2 regions of the Nonomuraea sp. NPDC050663 genome follow, and region 2 is predicted to be linked to the other one. Evidence: riboswitches for the same ligand, from Rfam matches in the RefSeq annotation. Region 2 holds a riboswitch; the other holds the start of a gene.
The links. Region 2 has a riboswitch for glycine ahead of gcvT (glycine cleavage system aminomethyltransferase GcvT). Riboswitches for the same ligand answer to the same signal wherever they lie in the genome.
Positions count from the first base shown of each region.

Region 1: it holds a riboswitch for glycine, as region 2 does, so the genes downstream of both, gcvP (aminomethyl-transferring glycine dehydrogenase) here and gcvT (glycine cleavage system aminomethyltransferase GcvT) in region 2, are expected to answer to the same signal.

Region 1 covers NZ_JBITGL010000003.1:858,667-865,615, reverse strand. Annotated here, with positions in the region: gene ACIBH1_RS12955 (sugar phosphate nucleotidyltransferase) at 1-2,217, shown strand, start outside; gene ACIBH1_RS12950 (FHA domain-containing protein) at 2,475-2,972, shown strand; gene ACIBH1_RS12945 (MerR family transcriptional regulator) at 2,969-3,625, shown strand; gene ACIBH1_RS12940 (bifunctional nuclease family protein) at 3,723-4,193, shown strand; gene ACIBH1_RS12935 (MerR family transcriptional regulator) at 4,339-4,962, shown strand; glycine riboswitch at 4,988-5,082, shown strand; gene gcvP (aminomethyl-transferring glycine dehydrogenase) at 5,284-6,949, shown strand, end outside.
Region 2 covers NZ_JBITGL010000005.1:451,385-458,333, reverse strand. Annotated here, with positions in the region: gene ACIBH1_RS19185 (M4 family metallopeptidase) at 1-1,502, shown strand, start outside; gene ACIBH1_RS19180 (M20/M25/M40 family metallo-hydrolase) at 1,499-2,869, shown strand; gene ACIBH1_RS19175 (hypothetical protein) at 2,936-3,769, opposite strand; glycine riboswitch at 3,973-4,071, shown strand; gene gcvT (glycine cleavage system aminomethyltransferase GcvT) at 4,204-5,289, shown strand; gene gcvH (glycine cleavage system protein GcvH) at 5,286-5,675, shown strand; gene ACIBH1_RS19160 (L-serine ammonia-lyase) at 5,748-6,949, shown strand, end outside.

The sequences.
Region 1 (6,949 bases), on a different contig from region 2:
TTACGCGACGACAGCTTCCTGGTCATCTCCGGCGACGCCCTCACCGACATCGACCTGTCTGACATGATCCGCTTCCACCGCGAGAACTCCGCGCTGGTCACCATCGGGCTCAAGCGGGTGCCCAACCCGCTGGAGTTCGGCATCATCATCGTCGACGAGGCCGGGCGCATCCAGCGTTTTCTGGAGAAGCCCACCTGGGGCCAGGTCTTCTCCGACACCGTCAACACCGGCATCTACGTCATGGAGCCGGAGATCCTCGACGAGGTGCCCGACGGCCAGGCCGTCGACTGGGCCTCCGACGTCTTCCCCAAGCTCCTGGAGCGCGGCGCCCCGCTGTACGGCTACGTCGCCGACGGCTACTGGGAGGACGTCGGCACGCACGAGAGCTACCTCAAGGCCCAGGCCGACGCCCTGGCCGGGCGGGTCAAGCTCGACATCGGCGGCTTCGAGCTGTCGCCGGGCGTCTGGGTGGCCGAGACGGCCGCCGTCGACCCGGAGGCGGTGCTCAAGGGCCCGCTGCTGATCGGCGACTACGCCAAGGTGGAGGCGGGCGCCGAGTTACGCGAATACACCGTGCTCGGCGACAACGCCGTCGTGCGCGAGGGCTCGTTCCTGCACCGGGCGGTGGTCCACGACAACGTCTACCTCGGGCCGGGCACGAACCTGCGCGGATGCGTCATCGGCAAGAGCACCGACGTGATGACGGGCGCCCGCATCGAGGAGAACGCCGTCATCGGCGACGAGTGCGTCATCGGCGCCGAGGCGTACGTCTCCAGCGGCGTCAAGATCTACCCGTTCAAGACGGTCGAGGCGGGCGCGGTGGTCAACACCAGCGTCATCTGGGAGTCGCGCGGCCAGGCCAGCCTGTTCGGCCGGCGGGGCATCAGCGGGCTGGTCAACGTCGAGATCACCCCTGAGCTGTGCGTACGGCTGGCCAGTGCCTACGCCACCACCCTGAAGAAGGGCGAATCGGTCGTCACCTCCCGTGACGCCTCCCGCGCGGCCAGCGCGCTGAAGCGGGCGGTCATCAGCGCCCTGACGGCCAGTGCCATCAACGTCATCGACCTGGAGGCCGCGCCGCTGCCGGTTACGCGCTTCTACACCTCCCGCAAGCCCACGAGCGGCGGCATCGCGCTGCGCACCACGGCGGGCGACCCGCAGAGCGTCGACATCGTCTTCCTCGACTCCGAGGGCGCCGATCTGGCCCCGGCCACGCAGCGCAAACTGGAGCGCGTCTACTCGCGCCAGGAGTTCCGCCGCGCCTTCCCCGGCGAGATAGCCGAGCTGTCCTACCCGGCGCGCGCCATCGAGGACTACGCCCACGAGCTGCTGCGATGCGTCGACATGAGCGGCGCCGACGAGCTCAAGGTCGTGGTCGACTGCGCCGGCGGCACCTCCTCGCTGGTCATGCCGACGCTGCTGGGCCGCGTCGGGCTGGAGGTCCTGACCGTCAACGCCCGCCTGGACGAGGCCTCGCCCACCGAGACCCTGGCCGAGCGGCGGCGCGACCTGCAGCGCCTGTCGGAGCTCGTGGGCTCCTCGCGCGCCCACTTCGGGGTGCGCTTCGACCCGGTCGGCGAGCGCATCGCCCTGGTCGACGAGAAGGGCCAGCTGATCAGCGAGGAGCGGGCCCTGCTCGTGGTGCTCGACCTGGTGGCGGCCGAGCGCCGGGGCGGGCGGGTGGCGCTGCCCGTCACCACCACGCGGGTGGCCGAGCAGGTCTGCCGTTTCCACGGCGTGCAGGTCGAGTGGACCTCCACCGCTCAGGACGCGCTGACCGCCGCCGCGGCCGAGGAGGAGATGATCTTCGCGGGCGACGGCAGGGGCGGCTTCGTGGTGCCGGAGTTCGCGCCCACGGTCGACGGCCTGGCGGCCTTCATGCGGCTGCTGGGGCTGGTGGCCAGGACCAGGCTCTCGCTCAGTCAGATCGACGCCCGCATCCCGCAGGCCAGGCTGCTGCGCCGGGCCGTACCCACCCCGTGGGCGGCCAAGGGCCTGGTCATGCGCTCGCTCATCGAGGCGGCCGAGGAGGAGGGGCTGCACTACGAGACCACCGACGGGGTGCGCGTGGTGCTCGACGACCGCAGCTGGGTGCTGATCATCCCGGCGGCCACCGAGCCGGTCACCGACCTGTGGGCCGAGGCGCGCCACGTCGACTCCGCCCAGGCGCTCCTGGAGCGGTGGGCGCGCATCGTGGAGGAGTCCTCGGGCGCATGATCGAGTTTTGGCCAAGATTGCCTCAGGAACGCCTCCGAATCGTTCCCAACAGGACTCCGAAACCCCACAGTGATGGACCTTGAGGTACGTCCAGCGGTAACTTGTCTCCGTCCAATCTTGTCGTCCGGCGTCTCGCCTTGACCTTTGCGGCGCATCAGCGTAAGTTGCGGCATTCGCAATGTTGACAGCGTTAGCAAGCGAGGCGCGCCCCGAGCACCGAAAAGCCGCGTTCTCGCGGTAGGAGGCCGAGCCGATCGATGCCGAGCGTCTACTGCACGCAGTGCGGGCATGCCAACCCCGAGGATGCCCGATTCTGTTCCCGGTGTGGATCGCCGCTGACCCGGCATGAGGTCACGGGCGACACCACCTCGACGATCTCCGTCGCGGGAATCGAGGCGTACGAGGCTGAGACCGGGGAGTTCCTCTTCGCCGAGCGTCAGCTCGTCGAGCAGCTGCCACCGGGCGCCGCCCTGCTCACCGTGGTGCGCGGGCCCAACCAGGGCAGCCGCTTCAAGCTCGACCAGGACCTGACGACGGTCGGCCGCCACCCGGAGAGCACGATCTTCCTCGACGACATCACCGTCTCGCGGCGCCACGTCGAGTTCTACCGCCACCCCGGCGGCCGCTTCACCGTGCGCGACGTGGGATCGCTCAACGGCACCTACGTCAACAGGGAGCGCATCGAGGAGGTTCCGCTCCACTCGGGGGACGAGGTCCAGATCGGCAAGTTCCGGTTGGTGTTCCTCTCTAGATGAGTGCACAGGCCGCGCGCTCTCACATGAGCATCGGGGAGGTGCTCGGGCTGCTGAAGCCCGAGTTCCCCGACGTCACCGTCTCCAAGATCCGTTTCCTGGAGGGCGAGGGGCTGATCGAACCCGATCGCAGCCCCTCCGGCTACCGCAAGTTCACGCACCTGCACGTCGAGCAACTGCGCTTCATCCTGCGCGAGCAGCGTGACCACTACCTGCCGCTGCGCGTGATCAAGGACAAGATGCACGAGGAGCTCTCGCGCCCGCGTGCGGTCCACGGGGGGTCCCACGAGGTACGGCTCAGCCGCGAGGAGCTCCTGGAGGCCGCCGGGATCGACGAGGAGACGCTGGCGGAGCTCGAGGACTACGGGCTGCTGGCGCCGGTGGCCAGGCGCTACGACGACGACGCCCTGGCCATCGCGCGCACGGTCGGCCGCCTGGCGTCGTTCGGGCTGCACGCCCGCCATCTGCGCGCGGTCAAGGCCTCGGCCGAGCGCGAGAGCTCGCTGGTCGAGCAGACCGTGGCGCCCGTGCTCAAGCGCCGCGCGCCCGGCGCCATCGGCGAGGCGCACGAGAGCGCGCGCGAGTTGTCCGGTCTGCTGCTGGAGCTCCACGCCGCGATGTTCCGCACCGGGGTGCGCAACGTCCTGCGGGGCTGAGCCGTACAGGCCCGGCATCGGGCACATTCCCGGCCCGGCTGGTGTTACGTTGGAGGAGCTTTCGCTCGCTTTCTCGTGACTGATTTCGGAGCAGCCCGTGGTGCAGATGGAGGTAGTGGGCGTTCGTGTGGAGATGCCCACCAATCAGCCGATCGTCCTGCTCAAGGAGGCGAGTGGTGAACGTTTTCTCCCCATTTGGATAGGCATGACCGAGGCGCAGGCGATCGCCCTGGCGACGGCCGAGGAGCCCCCGCAGCGCCCGCTCACCCACGATCTGTTCCGTGACGTGCTGAGCGCGCTGGGTGTCAGCCTTCGCGCGGTCAACATCGTCGCGCTGCGTGACGGCATCTACTTCGCCGACCTGGTCTTCTCCAACGGAGTCGAGGTCAGCGCCCGCCCGTCCGACTCGATCGCCCTGGCTCTGCGCACCGGCGCGAGGATCTACGCCAGCGAGGAGGTCGTCCAGGAAGCCGGTGTGATCATCCCGGACGACCAGGAGGACGAGGTGGAGAAGTTCAGGGAATTCCTTGACCAGATCACCCCGGAAGACTTCGGCCGCGCGGGGTAGTCATATAAGAGCATTTACGCTTCACGACTCGCCGAGTGGGATCGTTGACTGAGCATGGTCACGGTCCTACGGTGCAAGTGAAACCCGTGGTCGCCATGCGAACCCCCAGATCAGGCCACGGGATGAGAGAAAGCCGGAGGTCCGCGTGGCGGTCAGCAGCGGCGAGGGAAACAGGGCCGGCCAGGAAGATCCGGCGCGGCGCGAGGACGCGCGCCAGCGTGCCGGTGAGCAGGGTCTGCTCTTCGACTCAGAGCCGGCTTCCCTGCCTGGCAACATCGGCTACCGCGGCCCCACGGCCTGCGCAGCGGCCGGCATCACCTACAGGCAGCTCGACTACTGGGCGCGCACGGGCCTCGTCGAGCCGACCATACGGGCCGCTCACGGCTCGGGCTCGCAGCGCCTGTACAGCTTCCGCGACATCCTGGTGCTCAAGGTCGTCAAACGGCTGCTCGACACCGGCGTCTCTCTCCAGCAGATCCGGACGGCCGTGCAGCACCTGCGCGACCGCGGGGTCGCCGATCTGGCCCAGATCACGCTCATGAGCGACGGGGTGAGCGTCTACGAGTGCACCTCGGCCGACGAGGTGATCGACCTCCTGCAGGGCGGGCAGGGCGTCTTCGGGATCGCACTCGGCAGGGTGTGGCGCGAGGTCGAGGGATCGCTCGCGGAGCTGCCGGGGGAAACAGCGTCGGTCGAGGACCCCAGCGTCCCGGCCGACTATCCAGCTGACGAACTCGCCCAGCGCCGACGTGCGCGCAGGATCGGCTAGCGGTAACCTGGTAACAGAAAGCTTTCGACCCCGTGCGGGAGAGTCCCCATCCATGAGATGGGGCGCCGAAGGAGCAACCCTCCCCGGAATCTCTCAGGCACCCGGTACCGCTCGGGCGAGGCAACTCTGGAAAGCAGGCGCGCCGGCCAGGCGTGACTCACCGACGGTGAAAGCCCCTTCGGGGGTGAAGCTCTCAGGTTTGAGGACAGAGGGGGAGACCCGGCACCTGCCTGCGCGCTGAAGGGTTTCCCTGTGGTTGAGTCTGTGTTTGAGTCCTTTGCCCGTCGACACATCGGTCCGTCCGACATCGAGCAGCAGCGGATGCTCGAGGCCGTGGGCTTCGAATCCGTCTCCGACCTGGTCGCCGTCGCCGTCCCCGAGGCCATCAGGGCCAAGGACGCCCTGAAGCTGCCCGCCGCGGCCGGCGAGGTGGAGGTCATCGCCGAGCTGCGCGCCCTGGCCGGCCGTAACCAGGTGCTGACCAGCATGATCGGCCTGGGCTACCACGACACGATCACCCCCGCCGTGATCCGGCGCAACCTGCTGGAGAACCCCGGCTGGTACACGGCCTACACGCCCTACCAGCCCGAGATCTCGCAGGGCCGCCTGGAGGCGCTGCTCAACTTCCAGACCGTCGTCTCCGACCTCACCGGCCTCGACGTGGCCGGCGCCTCCCTGCTCGACGAGGCCACCGCCGCCGCCGAGGCGATGACGCTGGCGCGCCGCGCCGGCAAGTCGAAGTCAGACGTGTTCGTCGTCGACCACGACGTGCTGCCGCAGACCAAGACCGTGCTGGCCACCCGCGCCGAGCCGCTCGGCATCGAGCTGGTCTTCCAGCGCCTCGACGCCGAGCTGCCCGAGTGTTTCGGCGTCCTGGTGCAGTATCCCGGTGCCACCGGCCAGATCCGCGACTTCCGCTCGCTCGCCGAGCAGGCCCACGCCAAGGGCGCCCTCGTCGTGGCCGCCGCCGACCTGCTCGCGCTGACCCTGATCGCCTCGCCCGGCTCGCTCGGCGCCGACATCGCCATCGGCTCCTCGCAGCGGTTCGGCGTGCCGTTCGGCTTCGGCGGCCCGCACGCCGCCTACATGTCGGTGCGCGAGGGCCTGCAGCGCCAGATGCCCGGCCGCCTGGTCGGCGTCTCGGTCGACGTCGACGGCGACCCGGCCTACCGGCTGGCCCTGCAGACGCGCGAGCAGCACATCCGCCGCGAGAAGGCCACCAGCAACATCTGCACCGCCCAGGTGCTCCTGGCCGTCATCGCCGGCATGTACGCCGTCTACCACGGCCCCGAGGGACTCAAGCACATCGCGCGCCGGGTGCACGCCCGCGCCGCGGCCCTGGCCCAGGGCCTGTCCGGCAGCGGCATCCCGGTCACCGAGCACTTCTTCGACACCGTCACCGCCTCCGTGCCCGGCAAGGCCGCCGCCGTCGTGGCCGAGGCGCTGGCGCGCGGCATCAACCTGTGGCAGCTCGACGGCGACCGGGTCACGATCGCCTGCGACGAGAAGACCACCCCCGGCGATGTCGCCGACGTGCTCGCCTCGTTCGCCGCCGCCCTGGGCGTCGAGATCGCCGCCCACGACGGCGAGGAGCTCTCGGTCCTGCCCGAGGAGCTCCTGCGCGACGACGACTTCCTGACCCACCCGGTCTTCCACACCCACCGCTCCGAGACCTCGATGCTGCGTTACCTGCGCAAGCTGCAGGACAAGGACATCGCGCTCGACCGCTCGATGATCCCCCTCGGCTCGTGCACGATGAAGCTCAACGCCACCACCGAGATGGAGCCCATCACCTGGCCGGAGTTCGCCGGCATCCACCCGTTCGCGCCCGAGGCGCAGTCGGAGGGCTACCGCGAGCTCATCGAGACCCTCGAGGGCTGGCTGGCCGAGGTGACCGGCTACGACGCCGTCTCCATCCAGCCCAACGCCGGCTCCCAGGGCGAGTTCGCCGGCCTGCTGGCCATCCGCGCCTACCACCAGGCCAACG
Region 2 (6,949 bases):
ACATGCTGCGCCAGTGGCTGGGCCGCAACGGCGTCAACGGCAGCGGCGGCACCTTCCCCGCCCGGGTGGGGCTGAACGAGGCCAACGCCTACTGGAACGGCAGCTTCACCAACTACGGCCACAACGGCAAGACCGGCGCGGCCCGCAAGCAGCTCAACCCCATGGACGTCGTCGGCCACGAGTACGGCCACGCCATCTTCCAGACCACCCCCGGCGGCGCCGGAGGCGGCAACGAGTCCGGCGGCCTCAACGAGTCCACCGGCGACATCTTCGGCGCGCTGACCGAGTCGTTCGCCAACAACCCCAACGACCCGGCCGACTGGCTGGTCGGCGAGGAGACCGGCCTCGGCAGCGGCCCCGGCGGCGCCATCCGCAACATGGCCAACCCGTCGGCGCTCGGCCACCCCAACTGCTACACCGGCTCCTTCCCCGAGGTGCACGCCGGCGCCGGCCCGCAGAACCACTGGTTCGTGCTCACCGCCGCGGGCACCAGCGCCAGCACCCGCTGCGACAACGGCCCGGCGATCACCGGCATCGGCATCCAGAAGGCCGGCCAGGTCTTCATGACCGCGCTGAACAACAAGACCTCGCCGTGGACCCACCTCAAGGCCCGCGTCGCGACGCTGAACGCCGCCAAGACCCTGTTCGCCCCCAGCTGCACCGAGTTCAACGTGGTGCTGGAGGCCTGGAAGGGCATCAACCTCGGCCCGCGCGCCGGTGACCCGACCTGCTCCACGCAGGGCAACGACTACTCGCTGTCGCTCGACCCCGCCGCCGGCAGCGCCCAGCCGGGCCAGAGCGTCACGACCACGGTCAGGACCACCGTGACCAGCGGCTCCGCGCAGCAGATCACGCTGTCGACCGGCACGCTGCCCGCCGGCGTGACCGCCTCGTTCAGCCCGGCCACCATCAGCGCCGGCCAGACCTCGACCCTGACGCTGTCGACCTCCGCCTCCAGCCCGCAGGGCACCCACTCGGTCACCGTCAACGCCGACGGAGCCACCGTGGACCGGCAGGCGGGCTACTCGCTGACCGTCGGCCAGTCGCAGGGCAACGACTACACGCTGGGCCTGAGCCCCTCCTCGGCCTCGGTCGCGGCGGGCGGATCCACCAGCACAACCGTCCAGACCCAGGTGACCTCGGGCAGCGCCCAGTCCGTCTCGCTCAGCGCCTCCGGCGCACCGGCCGGCGTGACCGTGTCGTTCAGCCCGCAGACCATCCAGTCGGGCCAGTCCTCGACCGTGTCCATCTCGGTCGGCGCCTCGGTCGCGCCGAACACCTACTCGATCACCGTCAACGGTGACGGGACCTCGGCCGACAGGAGCGCGACCTTCAGCCTGACGGTGACCGGCGGCCAGGGCACCACCTGGCAGCCGTGGACCGCCTACGCGGTGGGCGCCCAGGTCTCCTACAACGGCGTCAACTACCGGTGCCTGCAGGGCCACACCTCCCTGCCGGGCTGGGAGCCGCCGAACACCCCGGCCCTGTGGCAGCGGCTGTGATCAGGCGAATCCTCGGGTCGGCGCTGGCCGCCGCGCTGGCGCTGACCTGCCTGTCCGCACCTGCCTCTGCGAAGGCGGCCGCTCCTGACATCCCCGTCGGGAACATCACCGCCCACCTGAGCCAGCTGCAGTCGATCGCCGGCGCCAACGGGGGCAACCGCGCCTCCGGCCGTCCCGGCTTCACCGCCTCCCTGAACTACATCAAGGGCAGGCTCGACGCCGCCGGCTACACCACCCGGGTGCAGTCCTTCACCGGCGGCAGCAACCTCATCGCCGACTGGCCCTCCGGCCCCACGGGACCGACAGTCATGCTGGGCGCCCACCTCGACAGCGTCGCGTCGGGCCCCGGCATCAACGACAACGGCACCGGCAGCTCGTCGTTGCTGGAGGTCGCGCTGGCCCTGTCCGCCCAGCGGCCCTCCCTGACCAGGCACGTGCGCTTCGCCTGGTGGGGAGCCGAGGAGCAGGGACTGGTCGGCTCCCGCTACTACGTGCAGAACGGCGGGGCGTCCGGGGTCGAGGCCTACCTCAACTTCGACATGACCGGCTCGCCCAACCCGGGCTACTTCGTCTACGACGACGACGCGGCCCTGCAGCAGCTGTTCAACTCCTACTACTCCTCCATCGGCGTGCCGACCGAGCCGGAGCGCGTCGGCGACGGCCGCAGCGACCACGCCCCGTTCAAGAGCGCGGGCGTGCGCGTGGGCGGCGTGTTCACCGGCGCCTCGGAACGCAAGACGGCGGCCCAGGCGGCCAAGTGGGGCGGCCAGGCCAACCAGTCGTTCGACCGGTGCTACCACTCGGCCTGCGACACCTACCCGTCCAACGTCAACACCACGGCGCTGGACCGCAACGCCGACGCGGCCGCGCACGTGTTGTGGGCGCTGGCGGTGGGAACCGTCAACCCGCCCGGCAACGACTACTCGATGACGGTCAGCCCGTCGTCGGCCACGGTCTCGGCCGGGCAGTCGGCGTCGGCCACGGTCGCCACCCAGGTGACCTCGGGCAACGCCCAGACCGTCGCACTGTCGTCGTCGGGAGCGCCCGCGGGCGTCTCGGTGTCGTTCAGCCCGGCGTCCATCCAGTCGGGGCAGTCCTCGGCCGTCTCGATCGCGGTGGGCGCCTCGGTGCCCGCCGGGACCTATCCGATCACGCTCAGCGCCGACGGGGCCACCGTCGATCGTTCGGTCACCTTCTCGCTGACGGTCGGCGGGGGCGGCGGCGAGACGAGCTGGGCGCCGTACACCGCCTACCAGGCCGGTGCCACGGTGACCTACCAGGGCGTGAGCTACCGGTGCCTGCAAGGGCACACCTCGCTGCCGGGATGGGAGCCGCCCAACGTGCCGGCCCTCTGGCAGCGCCTCTAGGGAAACCTCTGGGGAAACAGAGCGACCGCGTGGTCTCGGGCTGGGGGTTTGCGGCCACGCGGTTCCCTAATCGACCGGCTTCAGCACCGGTTCGAGCATCACGACTCCGGCACCGTGCTCAGCGTCGAGCCGGTGCCGGAGTTCTTCCGTGGCCACCCAGACCCCGGCGGTCACCTGCTCCCTCATGATGTCGACGGACGTGTGGACGTAGCCCTCGCCCAGCGACTCCTGGACACGCCGCAGCTCCGCCTCGGAGCGCCGGGCCTGGCTCACGCACAGCGGTCCGCCCCACGTCTCGCGGATCCACGCCTCCCTGCCCGCCAGATCGCCCGTGAACTTCACGTTGAGCACCAGCTTGGTCGGATCGTTGGCGTACTTCTCCGCCCATTCCGGCTTGCTGCCGTCGTAGCCCGGGATCGCGTCGAGATAGCTCTGGTCCAGCCACACCCCGCCCACCGAAGGCTCGCCCTCCAGCCGCTGCTGGGTCGCCTGGAGCGCCTCCTGCGTGGCCTTGGCCGGGTCGGAGGGCCGCCAGCCGCCCTCGGGCGCGGGACACGGCGAGGTGAACCGCTGCTCCTGCACCGCGGGCCTGCGCGCCTCCCCCGCCGGCTCGGTCAGCGTCAGGCGGGAGCCGTCCCACGTGCCGACGACCCGGTAGCTGCCCCACCTCGTTCCGTTGGCGCTCTCGTGGCGGACCTTCGACCAGTCCCAGCCGACCACGTCGGGCCCGCTGCACTGCGGCGGGTACGACTCGGCCACGAACGAGCACAGCTGCGGGCCGTGGGCGGGGCTCTCCAGCACGGTGATGGCGTCGGCGGCGTAGCGGCCGGGCCTCTGGGCGGACGCTTCGGCGCCGCAGGCGGTCACCAGGACGAGGACGGCGAGTGCGAGTGCGCGCATGCTCCTCAAGACGTATCCGGCCTCGCCGGGGTTCGATTTACTGCGAGTCATGCGCGCGCCGGGATCGCAGGCCTCTGCCTGGCGCGCTTCGCGGCGGTGAGGCCGTCTCCCCGCGCGCGAAGGCTGAGGGGATCGGCCTTCGCGACCCGCGCGCGGCCGTTCCGCCCTGATGGGGATTCCACTAGGCTTAGGGGTGACACCGATGAACCCGTGCGGGAGAGTGTCCTGACAATCCGGTCAGGGCCCCTGAAGGAGCAAGCCCTCCCCGCGAACCTCTCAAGGCAAAGGACCGTACGGGCCAGGGTGACCTCTGGAAAGCAGGCCGTCCGGGCCTCGCCGAAGGTGAAAGTCTGGCAAACAACCAGGCGAAACTCTCAGGCATCATGACAGAGGGGGAGGATCCTGGCATCCGACCCTGCCTCTGAGGTGCGAACATGTCCCGACCGACACCGTTGCGAGACGTCCACGAGAGTCTCGGCGCGACCCTGACCGACTTCGCCGGCTGGCTGATGCCGCTGCGATACGGAAGCGAGTCCGCCGAACACCGCGCCGTGCGCGAGGCGGCAGGCCTGTTCGACCTCTCCCACATGGGCGAGATCTTCGTGACCGGCCCGCAGGCGGGTGAGGCCCTCGACTACGCGCTGGTCGGCCACCTGTCCGCGCTGACGCCCGGCCGCGCCCGCTACACCATGATCACCAATCCGGCCGGCGGCGTGCTCGACGACCTCATCGTCTACCGCCTGGCCGACGAGGAGTTCATGGTCGTCGCCAACGCCTCCAACTACCGCTCCGTCGCGCTGGCGCTGACCAACCGCGCCAAGAACTTCGACGCCGTCGTCGACGACCGCTCCGACCAGTGGGCGCTCATAGCCGTCCAGGGGCCGCGCTCGCAGGAGATCCTCTCCTCGCTGACCGACGCCGACCTGCCCTCGCTGAAGTACTACGCGGGGCTGCCCGGCACCGTCGCCGGCGTCTCGGCGCTCATCGCCCGCACCGGATACACCGGCGAGGACGGCTTCGAGCTGTTCGTCGACGGCCAGGACGCCGTGGCGCTCTGGGGCGAGCTGACGAAGGCCGGCGAGCCGTACGGCATGATCCCCGCGGGCCTGAGCTGCCGTGACACGCTCCGCCTCGAAGCGGGTATGCCCCTGTACGGCAATGAGCTGAACGAATCGCTGACCCCGTTCGACGCCGGACTGGGTCGGGTGGTGAAATTCGACAAGCCCGGAGACTTCGTCGGCAGGGCCGCCCTGGAGCCGCTGCGAGACAGCGCGCCCAGGCGCCGGCTGGTCGGCCTCGTCGCCCGGGGCCGCCGGATCCCGCGCCACGGGTTCCCGGTCGTGGTCGGCGACCAGACGGTCGGCGAGGTCACCAGCGGCGCGCCTTCGCCCACCCTGGGCAAGCCCATCGCGATGGCCTACGTCGACACAGAGGTCTCCGACGGCCTAGCCGTTGACATCCGGGGCAGCCATGAGCCTATGGACCTGGTTGAGCTGCCCTTTTACAGGAGGAACAAGTGAGCAACATCCCTGACGACCTCAGCTACACCAAGGAACACGAGTGGGTGGCCGGCCTCGATGACGGCCTCACCGTGACCGTTGGCGTCACCGCCTTCGCCGCCGAAGCGCTCGGCGACGTGGTCTACGTGCAGCTTCCCGACGTCGGCGCGAGCGTCCAGCCCGGCGACTCCGTGGGCGAGGTCGAGTCGACCAAGTCGGTGAGCGAGATCTACGCGCCCGTCGGCGGCGAGGTCGTCGAGGTCAACCAGGCCGTCGTGGACAAGCCCGACCTGGTCAACACCGACCCGTACGGCGAGGGCTGGATGTTCCGCGTGCGCGTCGAGGGTGATCCCGAGGACCTGCTGTCCGCCCAGGAGTACACCGCCCTCACCTCGGGCGACTCCTGATTTCTGGCTTTGTCCCGGGGCCGCCGGGTCGGTGGCCCCGGAACCCCCTCCTTCTTTGAAAGGCGCAAGTCAATGGCGATCAGCGTCTTCGACCTCTTCAAGATCGGCATCGGCCCGTCGAGCTCGCACACCGGCGGCCCGATGGCCGCCGCGCACAAGTTCGCCCGCGGCCTCGAGGCCGACGGCCAGCTCGGCTCGGTCGCGCGTGTCGAAGCCATCCTGTACGGCTCGCTCGGCCTGACCGGCAAGGGCCACGGCAGCGACAAGGCCGTGCTGCTGGGCCTGTCCGGCGAGAAGCCCGAACTGGTCGACGTCGACAGCATCGACGACCGCCTGGCCGCCATGCGCTCCAGCGGCACCATCGAGCTCTTCGGCAAGCACACCATCCCCTTCGTCGTGGGCGAGGACCTCGTCTTCGAACGGAAGATCTCCCTTCCCGGCCACCCCAACGGCATGAAGTTCACCGCCTTCACCGCCGACGGCTCCGTGCTGCACGAGAAGATCTACTACTCCGTCGGAGGCGGCTTCGTCGTCGACGAGAACGCCGCCGGCGCCGACCGCATCAAGCCCGACGACACCGTCCTGCCCCACCCCTTCACCACCGCCACCGAGCTGCTCGCCCACTGCTCGGAGACCGGCCTGTCGATCTCCGGGCTCATGATGGAGAACGAGAAGGCCTTCGGCCGCTCCGTCGCCGAGATCCGCTCGGGGCTGCTCAACATCTGGCGCGTCATGACCGAATGCGTCGAGCGCGGCACCAGGACCGAAGGCGTGCTCCCCGGCGGGCTCAAGGTCAAGCGCCGCGCCCACCACCTGCACCGCAAGCTGCAGTCCGAATCCCCCGCCGCCGACTCCCTGCAGACCATGGACTGGGTGACGTTGTTCGCCCTCGCGGTCAACGAGGAGAACGCCGCCGGCGGGCGCATCGTCACCGCTCCCACCAACGGGGCGGCGGGCATCATCCCCGCGGTGCTCACGTATTACAACCGCTTCGTCCCCGGCGCCGACGACGACGGCGTGATCCGCTTCCTGCTCACCGCCGCCGCCGTCGGCGTGCTGTTCAAGGAGAACGCGTCCATCTCCGGCGCCGAGGTCGGCTGCCAGGGCGAGGTCGGATCGGCCTGCTCCATGGCGGCCGCGGGGCTCACCGAAGTGCTCGGGGGAACGCCCGAGCAGGTGGAGAACGCGGCGGAGATCGGGATCGAGCACAACCTCGGGCTGACGTGCGACCCGATCGGGGGGCTGGTGCAGATCCCCTGCATCGAGCGCAACGC